DNA from 2 places in the Rothia sp. HMSC072E10 genome. Region 2 is predicted to be linked to the other one. Evidence: predicted binding sites of a transcription regulator. Region 2 holds the regulator's gene; the other holds the start of a gene.
What was found. Region 2 encodes HspR, which represses chaperone genes until heat shock. Its sites were predicted from a motif close to AAGTTGAGTCNNNNNGACTCAACTT; they were not measured.
Positions count from the first base shown of each region.

Region 1: a site for HspR is predicted at 2,757-2,781, ahead of clpB (ATP-dependent chaperone ClpB). Genes of this name have one in related genera too.

Region 1 is NZ_KV814486.1:36,392-43,572, forward strand. It holds gene HMPREF2944_RS01805 (VIT1/CCC1 transporter family protein) at 1-153, opposite strand, end outside; gene dps (DNA starvation/stationary phase protection protein Dps) at 542-1,045, opposite strand; gene HMPREF2944_RS01815 (HAD family hydrolase) at 1,201-1,863, opposite strand; gene HMPREF2944_RS01820 (NAD(P)-dependent oxidoreductase) at 1,882-2,565, opposite strand; gene clpB (ATP-dependent chaperone ClpB) at 2,833-5,442, shown strand; gene HMPREF2944_RS01830 (Sir2 family NAD-dependent protein deacetylase) at 5,601-6,569, shown strand; gene HMPREF2944_RS01835 (excalibur calcium-binding domain-containing protein) at 6,682-7,181, shown strand, end outside.
Region 2 is NZ_KV814479.1:55,463-62,643, reverse strand. It holds gene HMPREF2944_RS00655 (hypothetical protein) at 351-749, shown strand; gene trmB (tRNA (guanosine(46)-N7)-methyltransferase TrmB) at 989-1,795, shown strand; gene HMPREF2944_RS00645 (heat shock protein transcriptional repressor HspR) at 2,053-2,559, opposite strand; gene HMPREF2944_RS00640 (DnaJ domain-containing protein) at 2,563-3,546, opposite strand; gene HMPREF2944_RS00635 (nucleotide exchange factor GrpE) at 3,831-4,409, opposite strand; gene dnaK (molecular chaperone DnaK) at 4,412-6,244, opposite strand; gene HMPREF2944_RS09105 (pentapeptide repeat-containing protein) at 6,920-7,181, shown strand, end outside.

The sequences.
Region 1 (7,181 bases), on a different contig from region 2:
ATAGATGCGCGCCTCGGATTCCTCGTCGGCCAGGTAACGGCGCCAACGCTTAATCTGCGCCGGGGTCGGGTCGGTAACCGCCCGGTGGCGTGCCGGCTCGCTCTGGAGCATCTCGGTTTCAGCGCCGTGCTCGTAGGGTGCGTGCGTACTCATAAATCCCTTCCGCGGATGCGGTGCGTGCGGTGCGTCCGGCCCCGCGCGCGCTGATAATGCGTTCAAATCTGTGTTGACCAGTGAACCACTGTAAAGCACTTGGAATCGGAAATCTAGGACGGCTCCACCGGGTGTTGAAGTTCGCCCCAACGTACTTTTGGGAGCCCCCGCGTCGAGGAATCTTTCCTGGTCGAAGTGCCGGAACGATGCGGTTGGTAGGCTGCGGGAAAGAGGGGTAGATAGCGCGACGCGGGTGTGCAAACGGGCGGGCGTTCCCACGCAGTGTGTGGGAACGCCCGCCCGAAGGTAAACATCTATTCCGGCTATGGGCCGGGAGCGCTCAGCCGGCCGGTAGCGGCCGGGATGAATTTAGCGATTATCGCCAGCTTTACTCGGAGATCTCGCCTGCGCTGTTCTCGAGGAATGCGCGGATGAACCACTGGAACTTCTCCAGCTCGGCGGTCTGGCCGATCAGCAGGTCCTCGGTGATGGGGTCGGCCTCGCCTGCGAAGGCCAGAGCCTTGCGGTGAGCCTCAATCACGCGGGTGTACACGTCGTTCAGGGCACGCAGGTGGTCGGCAACGCGTGCGCGGCCAACGGGGTAATCCTCGACGGGGCGCTGTGCGACCAGTGCGCCAGCCAGGCCGTTGGGGGTTGCGCCCAGGGTTGCCATACGCTCTGCGATAGCGTCGACGAACTCGCGAACGGTGTCGACCTGGGGGTCAATCATCTCGTGAACTGCGATGAAGCCGGGGCCGGTCACGTTCCAGTGGGCGTGCTTCAGAATCAGGTGCAGATCGTTCAGGTCGTGCAGACGAGCCTGAAGGACGTCGGAGAGTTCCTTGCCGGTCTCGAGGGTCAGGCCGGGAGCGGTGTACTTTGCGAATGCCATGATGGTCTCCTTCATGATGCTGTGATGCTTGTGGTTCGGTGGGGTTTGGTGCCCCGCCGAATCGTTATTATGAGTAAATCATTTTAAGGAACCGCTGTCAAGGTTATTTTGAGTAATTCGTAATAAATCGTCACATGATGGGGTGTAGTGGAATCCTACTGGTTCACTAGCGCGCGAACCGCCTCCAGATTCAGCTCCTCGTGGCTCATGCGTGCGGTGCCCAGTTCTGCCGGAACCTCCAGCTCGCCCGGCACCACGATTACGCGCATACCCGCCGCGGTCGCGCTGCGCACACCCGAAGGGGAGTCCTCAATCGCCACGCACTGGGTCGGGTCAACACCCAGACGCTCCGCCGCCAAAAGGTACGGCTGCGGGTCCGGCTTGGGGTGAGTGGTCTCATCGTTACCGATAATGACCGAGAACGTGCCCTCGGGCGCCGCGTTTGCGGTACGGCGCGCAATGGAGGTGGTGGCGTTCGTGACGATAGCCGCCGGAATCTGCGCCTCGCGCACCTCAGAAAGGAAACGTTCAATACCGGGCAGGAACTCGACCGGCTGGTGCGCCAGGGCCTCGCGCACCTTCGCCACCAGTCGATCGTTAATCTCCTGGTCCGGCAGGTTCACGCCGCGCTCGCGCAGACGATCCAGAGTGAACTGCATGGACAGGCCCAGGCAATCGAGGGTGTCCTGCTCGGTCCAGGTGCCACCGAAATCTGCGGCGAGAGCAACCTTGGCGGCAGCCCATACGGGTTCGGTGTCCACGAGGGTTCCGTCGTGGTCGAAGAGGATGGCGGCGGGGAAGGTGTTCGTAGTCGTCATGCCATTAAGCCTACCGGTTTATTTCTGGGGTGACCGCAGGATGGCGTCCCCAATCGTCACCAAAAAATCTATACCCGCGTTCTGCGGGTTCTCGGCAATAGTGAGTAGGGCATCGGCAACGTCCTCACGGGCAATCGTCGGAATGCCCGGAACCCGTTCGACACTCGCCATATCAAACACCTTCACCCCGCCCCTGCCGGGCTTATCGGTCAACCTGCCCGGATGCGCCCGCGAAATATACGGCTGATATTCGGCGACCAGGGCGTCCGCCTTAACCTTGTCGGTAAAAATGCCGCGCATGATGACCTTGCATACCAGGCGCATGGGCAGGGATGCGGTTCGTACCGTATCACCCACGCCGTAGGCGCTCAGTAGAACGCAGTGCTTCACGCCTGCGCCCGTGACTGTCTGCATGATGAGCGGCAGGCGCTCCTGCATGAACGTGCTGTGCAGAAACTCTCGCACCGTGGCCTTCTGCCCCAGGATGCTGACCATGACGTCCTGCCCGGCGGATGCTGCGGCGAGCCGCTCGGCATCGTTGAGGGCGCCGGGGGTGATGGTGAGGTTCTGATGCGCCCCTAGTAGCGCTCGCGCCTTATTGGGGTTGCGCACATAGGCGGTGACCGCGTGCCCCTCCTCGAGGGCTTTGCGGGTGAAGAAGCGGCCGGTGCGGCCAGTTGCGCCGAGAACCAGTATTTTCATGTGGGTCCCCATTTGTGTCTGTGATTGTTGTGGGAACTCGCAAGTGCCCAGTGCGGTCACTATAACAATAGGGGTTTTGGGTGGAGTTCATGGGCTGGAGTGTATGTTTTTGCCGCTTTATTCGTGCGAAGAGCCCATGGTTGTCGCCGAAATTTTAATCTCAAAAACCCTGGTTAATCCCTTGCGCAGAATAATTGAGTGTAGTAGACTCAAGTTATGTAATGCAGGGGCGCATAGGATAAGCCCTCGAAACACGAAAGGAACATTATGGACAACAAGTTCACCACCAAGAGTCAAGAAGTCATCTCGGCGGCAAATACTAACGCTCAAACCGCCGGTAACCCCACTATTGAAACCGCGCACATCCTCAAGGCCCTCATGGACCAGCGCGAAGGCATCGCAGTCTCGGTGCTCAAGGCCGCAGGCCTGGATGTAGACGCCATCTCCGAGGCAGCTTCCGCAGAAATCAAGAAGCTGCCCAAGGCTTCTGGCGCCTCCGTGCAGAACGCCTCCTTCAGCCGTTCCGCACTCGCCGCTCTGCAGGCCGCACAGACCCGCGCCCAGGGCTTCGGAGACACCTACGTCTCCACCGAAATGATTCTGCTCGGCATCGCCAGCGGAACCGATAGCACTGCGACCGCCATGCACAAGCTTGGTGCTACCGCAGACCTCATCGCACAGACCATCCCCAATGTCCGAGGAGACCGCACCGTGGACACCCCCGACCCCGAAGGCACCTTCCAGGCGCTCGAGAAGTACGGCACCGACCTGACCGCCATTGCCCGCGCCGGCAAGCTCGACCCGGTCATCGGCCGTGATTCCGAGATTCGCCGCGTCGTGCAGGTGCTCTCCCGCCGCACCAAGAACAACCCCGTGCTGATTGGTGAGCCCGGCGTCGGTAAGACCGCCGTGGTCGAGGGCCTGGCACAGCGCATGGTTTCTGGCGACGTGCCCGAATCCCTGCGCGGCAAGACCCTGATTAGCCTGGACCTGGGCTCCATGGTCGCCGGTGCTAAGTACCGCGGTGAGTTCGAGGAGCGCCTGAAGGCAGTCCTCGAAGAAATCAAGAAGTCCGAAGGCCAGATTGTCACCTTCATCGACGAGATTCACACCGTCGTCGGTGCTGGCGCCTCCGAAGGCTCCATGGATGCGGGCAACATGCTTAAGCCCATGCTTGCCCGTGGTGAGTTGCGCCTGATTGGTGCGACCACTCTGGACGAGTACCGCGAGAACATCGAGAAGGACCCCGCCCTGGAGCGCCGCTTCCAGCAGGTGTACGTGGGCGAGCCCAGCGTCGAGGACACCATCGGTATTCTGCGTGGCCTGAAGGAGCGCTACGAGGCACACCACAAGGTGCAGATTGCTGACTCCGCACTGGTTGCCGCAGCAACCTTGTCCAACCGCTACATTCCTTCCCGTCAGCTGCCGGACAAGGCAATTGACCTGATTGATGAGGCAGCATCCCGCCTGCGCATGGAAATTGACTCCGCTCCGGAGGAAATTGACCAGCTACGCCGCGCCGTGGACCGCCTCACCATGGAGGAGCTGGCTCTTGCCGACGAGACCGATCCCGCATCGGTTGAGCGTCTGGAGGCCCTGCGCAAGGACATGGCTGACAAGAAGGAAGAGCTCGACGCCCTCAACGCCCGTTGGGAGGCTGAGAAGGCAAGCCTGAACCGCGTGGGTGACATCAAGACCCAGATTGACGAGCTGCGTTCTCGCGCAGAGGTCGCACAGCGCGAGGGTAACCTCGCCGAGGCATCCCGCCTGCTGTACGGTGAGATTCCCGCAAAGCAGGCTGAGCTGGAAGAAGCACAGCGTGCAGAGGACCGTGCCAAGAGCGAGTCCATGGTTTCCGAAGAGGTCACCGCGGACGATATTGCCGAGGTGATTTCCTCCTGGACCGGTATTCCCGCGGGCCGCATGATGCAGGGTGAGTCCGAGAAGCTGCTCGAAATGGAGAAGCGCATCGGTGCCCGCCTCATCGGTCAGGAAGCCGCCGTGGTGGCTGTCTCCGACGCCGTGCGCCGTGCCCGCGCCGGTATCTCCGACCCGAACCGCCCGATTGGTTCCTTCCTGTTCCTGGGCCCGACCGGTGTCGGTAAGACCGAGCTGGCTAAGGCGCTGGCTGAGTTCCAGTTTGATGACGAGCGCGCCCTGGTGCGTATCGACATGAGCGAGTACTCCGAGAAGCACACCGTTTCCCGCCTGGTCGGTGCCCCTCCCGGATACGTCGGCCACGAAGAGGGCGGTCAGCTGACCGAGGCCGTGCGCCGTCGTCCCTACTCGGTGGTCCTGCTCGACGAGGTCGAGAAGGCACACCCCGAGGTCTTCGACATCCTGCTGCAGGTGCTCGATGACGGCCGCCTGACCGACGGTCAGGGCCGCACCGTGGACTTCCGCAACGTCATCCTGATCCTGACCTCGAACCTCGGCTCGCAGTACCTGGTCAACCAGGACCTGCCCTTCGACGAACGCTCCGAGAAGGCTATGGAGGTTGTGCACCAGGCATTCCGCCCCGAGTTCCTCAACCGACTGGACGACATCATCATGTTCCAGCCCCTGTCGGCTGAGAACCTGGGCCAGATTGTGGGCCTGCAGGTCAAGAGCATGGCTAAGCGCCTGGAAGACCGCCGCCTCACCCTGAACGTCACCGAGGCAGCCCTCGAGTGGCTGGGCAAGACCGGCTACGACCCGGCATTCGGTGCCCGCCCGCTACGCCGCCTGGTTCAGCGCGAGATTGGCGACCGCCTGGCTCGCGGCATCCTCTCCGGTGCTATCCACGACGGCGATACCGTGACCGTGGACGTGAACCCGGACGTTGCCAGCGACGGCCTGGTCGTGACCTCCGAGCGCGAGCAGAAGGCTGAGGACTAAACTCAACCGGTTAGCCGGACGGAGCCGATTGGCTCGGCGGGCTTAGCCCGTGGCTGACTCCGCGAGTTCAAAACCATAAGAAATAGGCTGTGGGGTACCCTCGAAAAGGGGTGCCCCACAGCCGTTTAACGTACTAGATCACAGAGCATGGGAGAAGAATGGACCGCTGGACCGACCACCAGAACTTCGCCGCCGCCGGTGAGCAGCGCGAAGAAATCGCCTCCGTACACAGGGCCGCGATTCGTTCCATCCAGCGCGTTGTGGCGGATACCGCCGAACCCCACGAGGAGGGGTACGCCGCCGAGGGCATCGCGCGGCTACTCAAGTCCGGTAAGGTTCTCGTGCTGACCGGTGCCGGCGTGAGCACCGAATCCGGCATCCCCGACTACCGTGGCCCGGGCGGATCCCTGCACGACCACCGTCCCATGACCTACCAGGAATTCCGTTACGATGATGACGCCCGTCAGCGCTACTGGGCGCGCTCCTACGTGGGTTGGCGTCGCATGCGCCGCGCCCAGCCGAACCGCGCCCACTATGCGCTCGCCGAGCTCGAGCAGTTGGGCGCTATCAGTGGCGTCATCACGCAGAACGTGGACGGCCTGCACGCCCGCGCCGGAAGCCGCAATCTGTTGGCCCTGCACGGCGACCTATCGCGCATCGTCTGCCTGGACTGCGGGCGAGATGAGGGTCGCGAGAGCCTGGATGCGCGCCTGGACGCCGCGAACCCCGGCTACCTGGACCGCTTGGAAGGCCGGGACCTGCGCGTAAACCCCGATGGTGACGTGGAGCTGGATCAGCAGTACATCCAAGATTTTCGGATGGTGCCCTGCCTCGCCTGCGGCTCGACCCGCCTCAAGCCGGACGTGGTGTATTTTGGCGAGTCCGTGCCCGCCGAGCGCAAGGCGCGCAAGGACGCCATGCTCGCCGAGTGCTCGGCGCTGCTGGTGGTGGGTTCCTCAGTGGCGGTGATGAGCAGCTACAAGATTGTGCTGGAGGCCCTGCGCGCCGGCAAGCCGGTGGCAATCATCAACGGCGGCCCGGGCCGCGCCGATGCGAAGGCCACCTTCCTGTGGCGCACCGGGGTGGGGGAGGCCCTGGAGCTCATGCTTGATGCGATTGACGGCTAGGCTCTCGATGGCCCGGCCGCTGCGACTACCCGCCCGCGGTTGTGTTGCAATTCATTGCAAATACACCCTTGACTGGTGAAAATACCTTGGAACCCGGGGCTAGAATGAGGGAATGGACATTCGAAACACTATCACTCGCTTCGGTGCCACGGCCCTCATCGGTTGCGGTTTGGTTGTGACCGCCATCCCCGCCACCTTCGCTCAGAATGACGGCGAGACCGTCACTCACGAATACCAGGACCGTGCCGCCTCCCACATCTCCGAGGTCTGGTACAAGGGTGAAACCCTCGAGATCTCCGGCGAGGGCTTCCTGACCCAGGACCGCGCCTCCGGCTCGACCATCGCCATTAAGCTCAACAAGGGCGCCATTAAGATCGACGGTAAGGACTACCTCGAGGTAACCGCCAACGATAAGGGCGAATTCACCGTCTCGATCCCCTGGCAGAGCGATCTGGAGGATCGCGTCTCCGTTGACGTGTACCTGCTCTCCGGTTCCCTGAAGGACAACGACACCGCTCGCGGCGGCAAGGCTGCGACCGTGAAGATTGAGGCTCGTTCCGTGGCCCCCGAGAGCCCCAGCGCCTCGGCAAGTGTTTCGGCAAGCGCCGAGCC
Region 2 (7,181 bases):
GGGGCTTGTGGGCCCCAATGACACAGGTTAGCCGAGGCTTGTATCACCGATGAGAAATATACAGAGAATGCATAATCTCAAATTTTACCCCCTCATACCCACACGAGCGCAATGAATCCAACATGGCTAGGATTTGAGACGGCACAGGGAGGCGACAGTTCAGGGGCGGCGTGAGCCTGTGGTGACCTACTGAGTCCGAGAGCTCCCATCCTGAGCGCCCCGCCTCTTCGATTTTCAAAAAATTAATAAACTTTACTAGTAAAACTTTACAAAGCATAAAACCAGGTTTACAGTAGTAACCATTCAAACGAAAACCTAGCCGACCAACCACAGAACAGAAGGACACAACAATGAGCAAGTTCTCCAACGCTGCACTGCGACTCACCGCCGGCGCACTCATCCTCGACGCAGGCATCAAGAAGCTCAAGGCAGACGAAGGCACCTACGCCTTCCTACAGCAGATGGCCGCAACCGGCGTGCCCGCAGTCTCCAAGCTGGACGCAGCAACCTTCGGCAAGCTCATCTCCGGCGCAGAGACCACCCTCGGCGCAACCCTGCTGACCCCCTTCATCCCCTCCCGCCTGGCGGGTGCAGGCCTGACCGCATTCGCGGCAAACCTGATGACCATGTACTTCCGCAACCCGGACATGCACGACAAGTTCTTCCGCCCCACCCAGGACGGCCAGCAGCTCGCAAACAACATCGTGATGCTCGGCGCGGGTCTGGCGCTGCTGGGCTCCAAGAAGTAAGGCCCTCCTCTTAGCTCACTCCTCAAGCAACCTCTCTTTAGTGCGGTGGGAACCTTCCGGTTCCCGCCGCGCTTTTGTATGCGCGCAGAATTTCTACGCCCGCTGGTTTTCTACGCTTCGCAGACCGGCGCGCGCACCCTATCCGCCCCCGGTTCGCTCGTACCCGGCCAGCCCGGCATCACCCCGCCCAGCGGCCCCGAAACCGCACGGTACAGCGGCGCTACGCTATTCTTTTAGGTATGTCTACTGAGAACACGCAGCCTAGCCAGGCACCCGAATCCACCGAAGAGAAGGCCAAGAAGCCGGTTCCCGAGGAATTCTTCCGCCAGCCCTACTCCTTCGTCCGCCGCGGCGACCGCCTCACCGCGCGCCGCCAGAAGGCCTGGGACACCTACTCCCCCACCCACGTGCTGGACATTCCGCGCCTGCGCACCGACACCTCTGTCGCGCCCGAGGCGACCTTCGACCCGGTTAAGATTTACGGCCGTGAGGCGTACCAGGTCGTCGAGATTGGTTCCGGTCTGGGCGAGGCAATCGTGCACCGCGCCGCCGAGATGTCCGAGGCGAACTTCCTCGCCGTTGAGGTGTACACCCCCGGCATCGCGGACCTGCTACTGAAGATGGGCAACGCCGGCGTGGAGAACGTGCGTGTGGCTCAGGCGAACGCACCCGAGCTGCTCGACAACATGCTCGAGGAGAACTCCGTGGACGAGCTGTGGGTATTCTTCCCGGACCCCTGGCACAAGTCCCGCCACCACAAGCGCCGCCTGGTGTCCCCGGCGTTCGCTGATAAGGTTGCGCGCGTGCTCAAGCCCGGCGGCATTTGGCGCCTGGCGACTGACTGGGAGGAGTACGCCCTGGTCATGCGCGATGTTCTGGAGGCGCACCCCGACTTTGAGAACGTGAACCCCGGTGCCGGTGCGACCGAGGAGGATCCGCAGGGTGGTTGGGCTCCACGCTGGGAGGGTCGTACCCTCACCAGCTTTGAGCGTAAGGCTCAGGAGGCGGGCCGCCGCGCACACGACCTGACCTACCGCCGCAAGTAAGCACCGCCGCAAGTAAGCCGAGGCAACACCGGCATCAGGTGGCGCAGGTTAGCGCGAATATACGTTAAGCAGGTGAGGCTCCCCGGTCATTCGGGGAGCCTCACCTTCTTGTGTGTGGGTCTGAGTGCATGCGGGCGGGGGTCTACCCTACCTCGCTCGCACAACGCTAAGACGCACAAGCCTATATGGGTGGCTGACTAGCGCAAATGAGCTAGAACAGCCGAGCCGTTTATCCCAGTGTAGCGGGTTTAGCCGGTTTAGCGCTGCGGCTTCGCATCATCCGCCGTAGCCGGCTGGCGATGCTGACGATACAGCACCACAGCCGAAGAACGCTGACGAGGCGCCGGGCGGGTGCCGCGGGCAATATGCACCACGTCGCCACTGGTACCGGCAGCGAACACGCGCTCCGCCAAGCCCAGCTTCACCTTCGCGTCCTCGATCTGGCTCTGCAGGGCCGCAATCTGTTCCTTCTGCGACTCCAGGAGAGCCTCCAGCTCGATGATTCGGCGGATACCTTCCAGGGAGACGCCCTCCTGCGAGAGCTGCTGAATCCGCTGCAGACGGTTCACGTCACGCTGCGAGTAGCGGCGCGCCTTACCGGGCGCACGCGAAGGCTGGACCAAGCCGATGCGGTCGTACTGGCGCAGGGTCTGCGGGTGCATGCCCGCCAGCTCAGCCGCCACAGAAATCACGAAAACCGGCAGGTCCACGCTGTGCAACGGCTTGCCGCTACGGGACTTAGATGATGATTCTCGAGATGCCATGGTTTACTTCGCCTTCTTCAACAGATCCTTACGCGGGTTCTCCTGCGGTGCCAGTTTTACGAACTTATCGAATGCTTCCTGCGCCTCTGCGCTCAGCTCGGTGGGCAGAACAATCTCCGGGATGACCAGCAGGTCGCCGTCGCCGCCCTTAGCCTTGAAGCCGCGGCCCTTGGCGCGCAGTCGGCGGCCGACCTGGCCGGGTGCCAGGCGCAGCTTCACGGTGGATGCGTCGGGCAGGGGCACCTCGATCACTGCGCCGTCGACGGCCTCGGCGAGGGTGACGGGTGCGCGCAGGATCAGGTTGTTGCCCTCGCGGGAGTACACGGAGTCATCGGAGACGCGCACGGTGACCTTCAGGTCGCCGCCGCGCAGGCCCTTGCCGCGCAGGCGGACCTTCTGGCCGTCCTTGATGCCTGCGGGGATGCGTGCCTCGGTGTGGGAGCCGTCCGGCAGGAACACGGTCACGTTTGCGCCGGTGTAGGCCTGGGCCAGGCTGATGCGGGTGCTGGTGGTGCTTTCCTCGGGGGCCGCGTGCTGTGCGCCGCCAAAGCCGCTACCCATGCCGCCGAAGTCGGCGCTGGTGAAGCCGGCGGAGCGACGGCGGCTACCGCCGGTGCTTCCGCCGAAGAGGCCGCCGAGCAGGTCGTCAATGTTGATGTTGGTGCCGCCGCGGAATCCGCCGAAGGCGTCCGCGCCGGGGTATCCGCCGCTAAAGCCGCCACCACCGAAGCCGCCCGCGCCCATGCCTGGGGCGCCGTAGCGGCGAATCTGGTCGTACTCCTCGCGCTGCTTCTTGTCGGAGAGCACGTCGTAGGCCTCGGAGATTTCCTTGAACTTCTTCTCAGCCTGCTCGTCACCGGGGTTCAGATCCGGGTGGTACTTGCGGGAGAGCTTGCGGTACGCCTTCTTAATGTCGCTTTCGCTTGCGTCTTCGCTAACGCCCAGTGCCTTATAAAAGTCGTCAGTTATCCAGTTTTCGCTTGCCATATGTTTGTTGCTCCTCTCGCGGTGATGCGCCGCCCTCCTCGGTTACGGGACGGCTAGCAGGGCACCACGTTCTTGTCTTAATGCTCTATATAAAAGTTTAGTCTACTTGACTCAATTTTGGAAGGGGGTAGACCAAAATTTAGCGCCCTACAAGGCTTTTTAACCACCGCCGCTACATGCCGAGACCACGCACATATCGCAAGCAAACAACAGGGCGGGCACTCCCCCACTAGGGAGAGCACCCGCCCGTCGTTAGTTATTCAGCCAATGCCTAGCCTGCCACCTTACGGTGCGACAGCCACAGCCACCTGAGCGGTACGAACCACGCGGTCGTTCACGCGGTAGCCGTAACGCAGAACCATGGAGACATGATCCTCAGCCACCTCGTCGGTGGGCTGCTGCAGAACAGCTTCGTGGATGTTCGGGTCGAAGGCGTCGCCTACTTCACCGAAACGCTCCACACCCTGCTTGCCGAGCAGCTCTTCGAGCTTGGTAGCGATGGAGGCGAAGGGGCCTTCCTGCAGGTCGCCGTGCTTACGTGCGGCGTCGATATCATCGAGCACCGGCAGCAGCGCGGTCACCAGTTCACTGGTTACGAAGCCTCGCAGCTGCTCCTTTTCGCGGGCGGTGCGGTTCTTGAAGTTAGTGAACTCGGCCTGCAGGCGAAGCAGGGAGTCCAGGCGCTCCGCGGCGAGTGCCGCATCCGCAGATTCTGCTTCTACGGCGTCCTGGAGCTCAGCCTCGACGGCTTCCGCAACTTCCTCGGGGCTTTCGACCGATTCAGCTTCGGGGTGGCCTTCCGCTGCGGGGGCGTTGAATGCCTCCTCCAGCGGGTCGGGGGTGACGTTTTCCTGCTCAGCCATGATTACTTCTTCTCGTCTTCGTCGATAACCTCGGCGTCGACAACGTCCTCATCAGCGGCGGGCTTGGACTCGGATGCCTCAGCCTGTGCTGCTGCGTAGAGTGCCTCGCCCAGCTTGGACTGGGATGCCTGCAGCTTCTCGAATGCGGACTTCACTGCTGCATCGTCGTCGCCCTCGAGTGCCTTCTTCAGCTCGTCGACATCGCCCTGAACCTCGGTCTTGACGTCCTCGGGCAGCTTGTCGCCGTTCTCCTTCAGGAGCTTCTCGACGGAGTATGCGACGGACTCGGCTGCGTTGCGGGTGTCAGCAGCCTCGCGGCGTGCCTTGTCCTGCTCAGCGTGTGCCTCTGCGTCCTTGACCATGCGGTCGATGTCGTCCTTGGAGAGGGAGGTGCCGCCGGTGATGGTCATGGACTGCTCAACACCGGTGCCCTTGTCCTTTGCGGAGACGTGGACGATGCCGTTTGCGTCGATGTCGAAGGTGACCTCAATCTGGGGCACGCCACGGGGTGCGGGGGCGATGCCGGTCAGCTCGAAGGTACCCAGGTTCTTGTTGTCGCGAGTGAACTCACGCTCACCCTGGAAGACCTGAATGGTCACGGAGGGCTGGTTGTCCTCTGCGGTAGTGAAGGTCTCGGAACGCTTGGTCGGGATTGCGGTGTTGCGCTCGATCAGCTTGGTCATCACGCCGCCCTTGGTCTCGATACCGAGGGAGAGGGGGGTGACGTCGATCAGCAGAACGTCCTTACGGTCGCCCTTCAGCACGCCTGCCTGCAGTGCTGCACCCATTGCCACGACCTCGTCGGGGTTCACGCCCTTGTTGGGCTCGCGGCCGGTGAGCTCCTTGACGAGCTCAGCAACAGCGGGCATACGGGTGGAGCCGCCAACCAGGATGACCTCAGAAATCTCGGAGATGGACACGCCAGCTTCCTTGATTACGTCGAGCACGGGCTTCTTGGTGCGCTCGAGCAGATCGCGGGTCAGTTCCTCGAACTTTGCGCGGGTCAGCTTCTCATCCAGGTGGATGGGGCCCTCGGGGGTCACGGACAGGTACTGCAGGGAGATGTTGGTGCTAGAAGCGCTGGACAGCTCCTTCTTAGCCTGCTCAGCTGCTTCCTGCAGACGCTGCAGAGCAATCTTGTCCTTGGACAGGTCAGCGCCGGTGTTTGCCTTCACCTGTGCGAGCAGCCACTCGACGACGCGGTGGTCCCAGTCGTCGCCACCGAGGCGGTTGTCACCGCTGGTTGCGCGAACCTGAATGGTGGAGAAGCCGTCGTCATCCTTGCCGACTTCCAGCAGGGAGACGTCGAAGGTACCGCCACCGAGGTCGAAGACCAGGATGAGCTCGTCTTCCTTGCCCTTGTCCAGGCCGTATGCGAGTGCTGCGGCGGTGGGCTCGTTCACGATACGCAGGACGTTCAGGCCTGCAATCTCGCCGGCTTCCTTGGTTGCCTGACGCTCAGCGTCGTTGAAGTATGCCGGGACGGTGATGACGGCGTCGGTGACCTTGTCGTTCAGGAATGCCTCTGCGTCGCCCTTCAGCTTCATGAGGATACGAGCGGAGATTTCCTGCGGGGTGTACTTCTTGCCGTCAATCTCGGTGGTCCAGTCGGTGCCCATGTGGCGCTTGACGGAGGAGATGGTGCGGTCGACGTTGGTCACTGCCTGACGCTTTGCGACGCTACCGACCAGAACCTCGCCGTCCTTGGAGAATGCGACGACGGAGGGGGTGGTGCGGGTGCCCTCTGCGTTAGCGATGACGACCGGGTCGCCACCTTCCAGTGCTGCTACGACCGAGTTGGTGGTACCGAGGTCAATACCTACTGCACGTGCCATATGTTTATTCACTCCTTAGGTGTTAGTGCCCCGCTTCTTCTAATGCGAGGCGGGATAGTTTGAAAGTTTTGGAGACGAGGGTGCTGCGCGTGCCGCCCCGTGTGGGGTGGTCCGCGCGGCTCCCTTGAGCCTCATGTACTCAAGTATGCACTCCCCTGGCAGGGGTGTCAATAGAGTTGAGCGAACTTTACTCAACTTTTTTATGCGGAGGGGCGTGAGGGGTGGGTATTTTGGGGTTCTGGAGGGGTGTTTTGTGGGGGATTTTGGGGGCAGCGGCGAGGCGCGAATGGGCGGTTTTGCCGCGGAATTCCGGGGTTTTTGGGTGGCGTGTGGGCGCGGCGAGGCGATTCAGCGCACGGCGGACAGTGGCGGGCACTCGGTGCGAAAAAATTTTTAAAAATCTTTTAGAAAGGGGCGAAAAACCCGGAAAGTGGGGTGCGAGAGGTGCCGGAAGGTGGCTAACAGGGTGCCTTAAATAAGGACGAGAGTGTACCTGTTGACGGTAGGACATCGCTCCATATGTCTTCTTTGACCTATCCCTGTCAGAGGCTGCTCAGAGCAATTTCCCCGCTTGCACCCACTCTCAACGCCAAGCGCTCTAACTCTTCGCTTTAGAGTGAGCCTCTACCGTATCCTAGTGATGACCATTCCTATCAGAGTAGACAGGAGAAATCCGTGTCCCCAAAAGACGCTCCACAAGAATCACCGAGTGAAACCAACCAGATTACCTCGCCCTCAGAAAAGCACTCTTTGCCTTCCATTATTTTAGAAAAGATCATTTTATTTGCCCTAGGGATTGCTTTTATCTCTTCACTATTCTCCAAATATAAAAAACTACAAAAGACTCTATTAAGACGGGGTATCCAAAAAGAACAAAATGGCATAAAATCCACGCGCGGCACTAGGAAGTTTTATTTTATATATTTACAGACCGAGG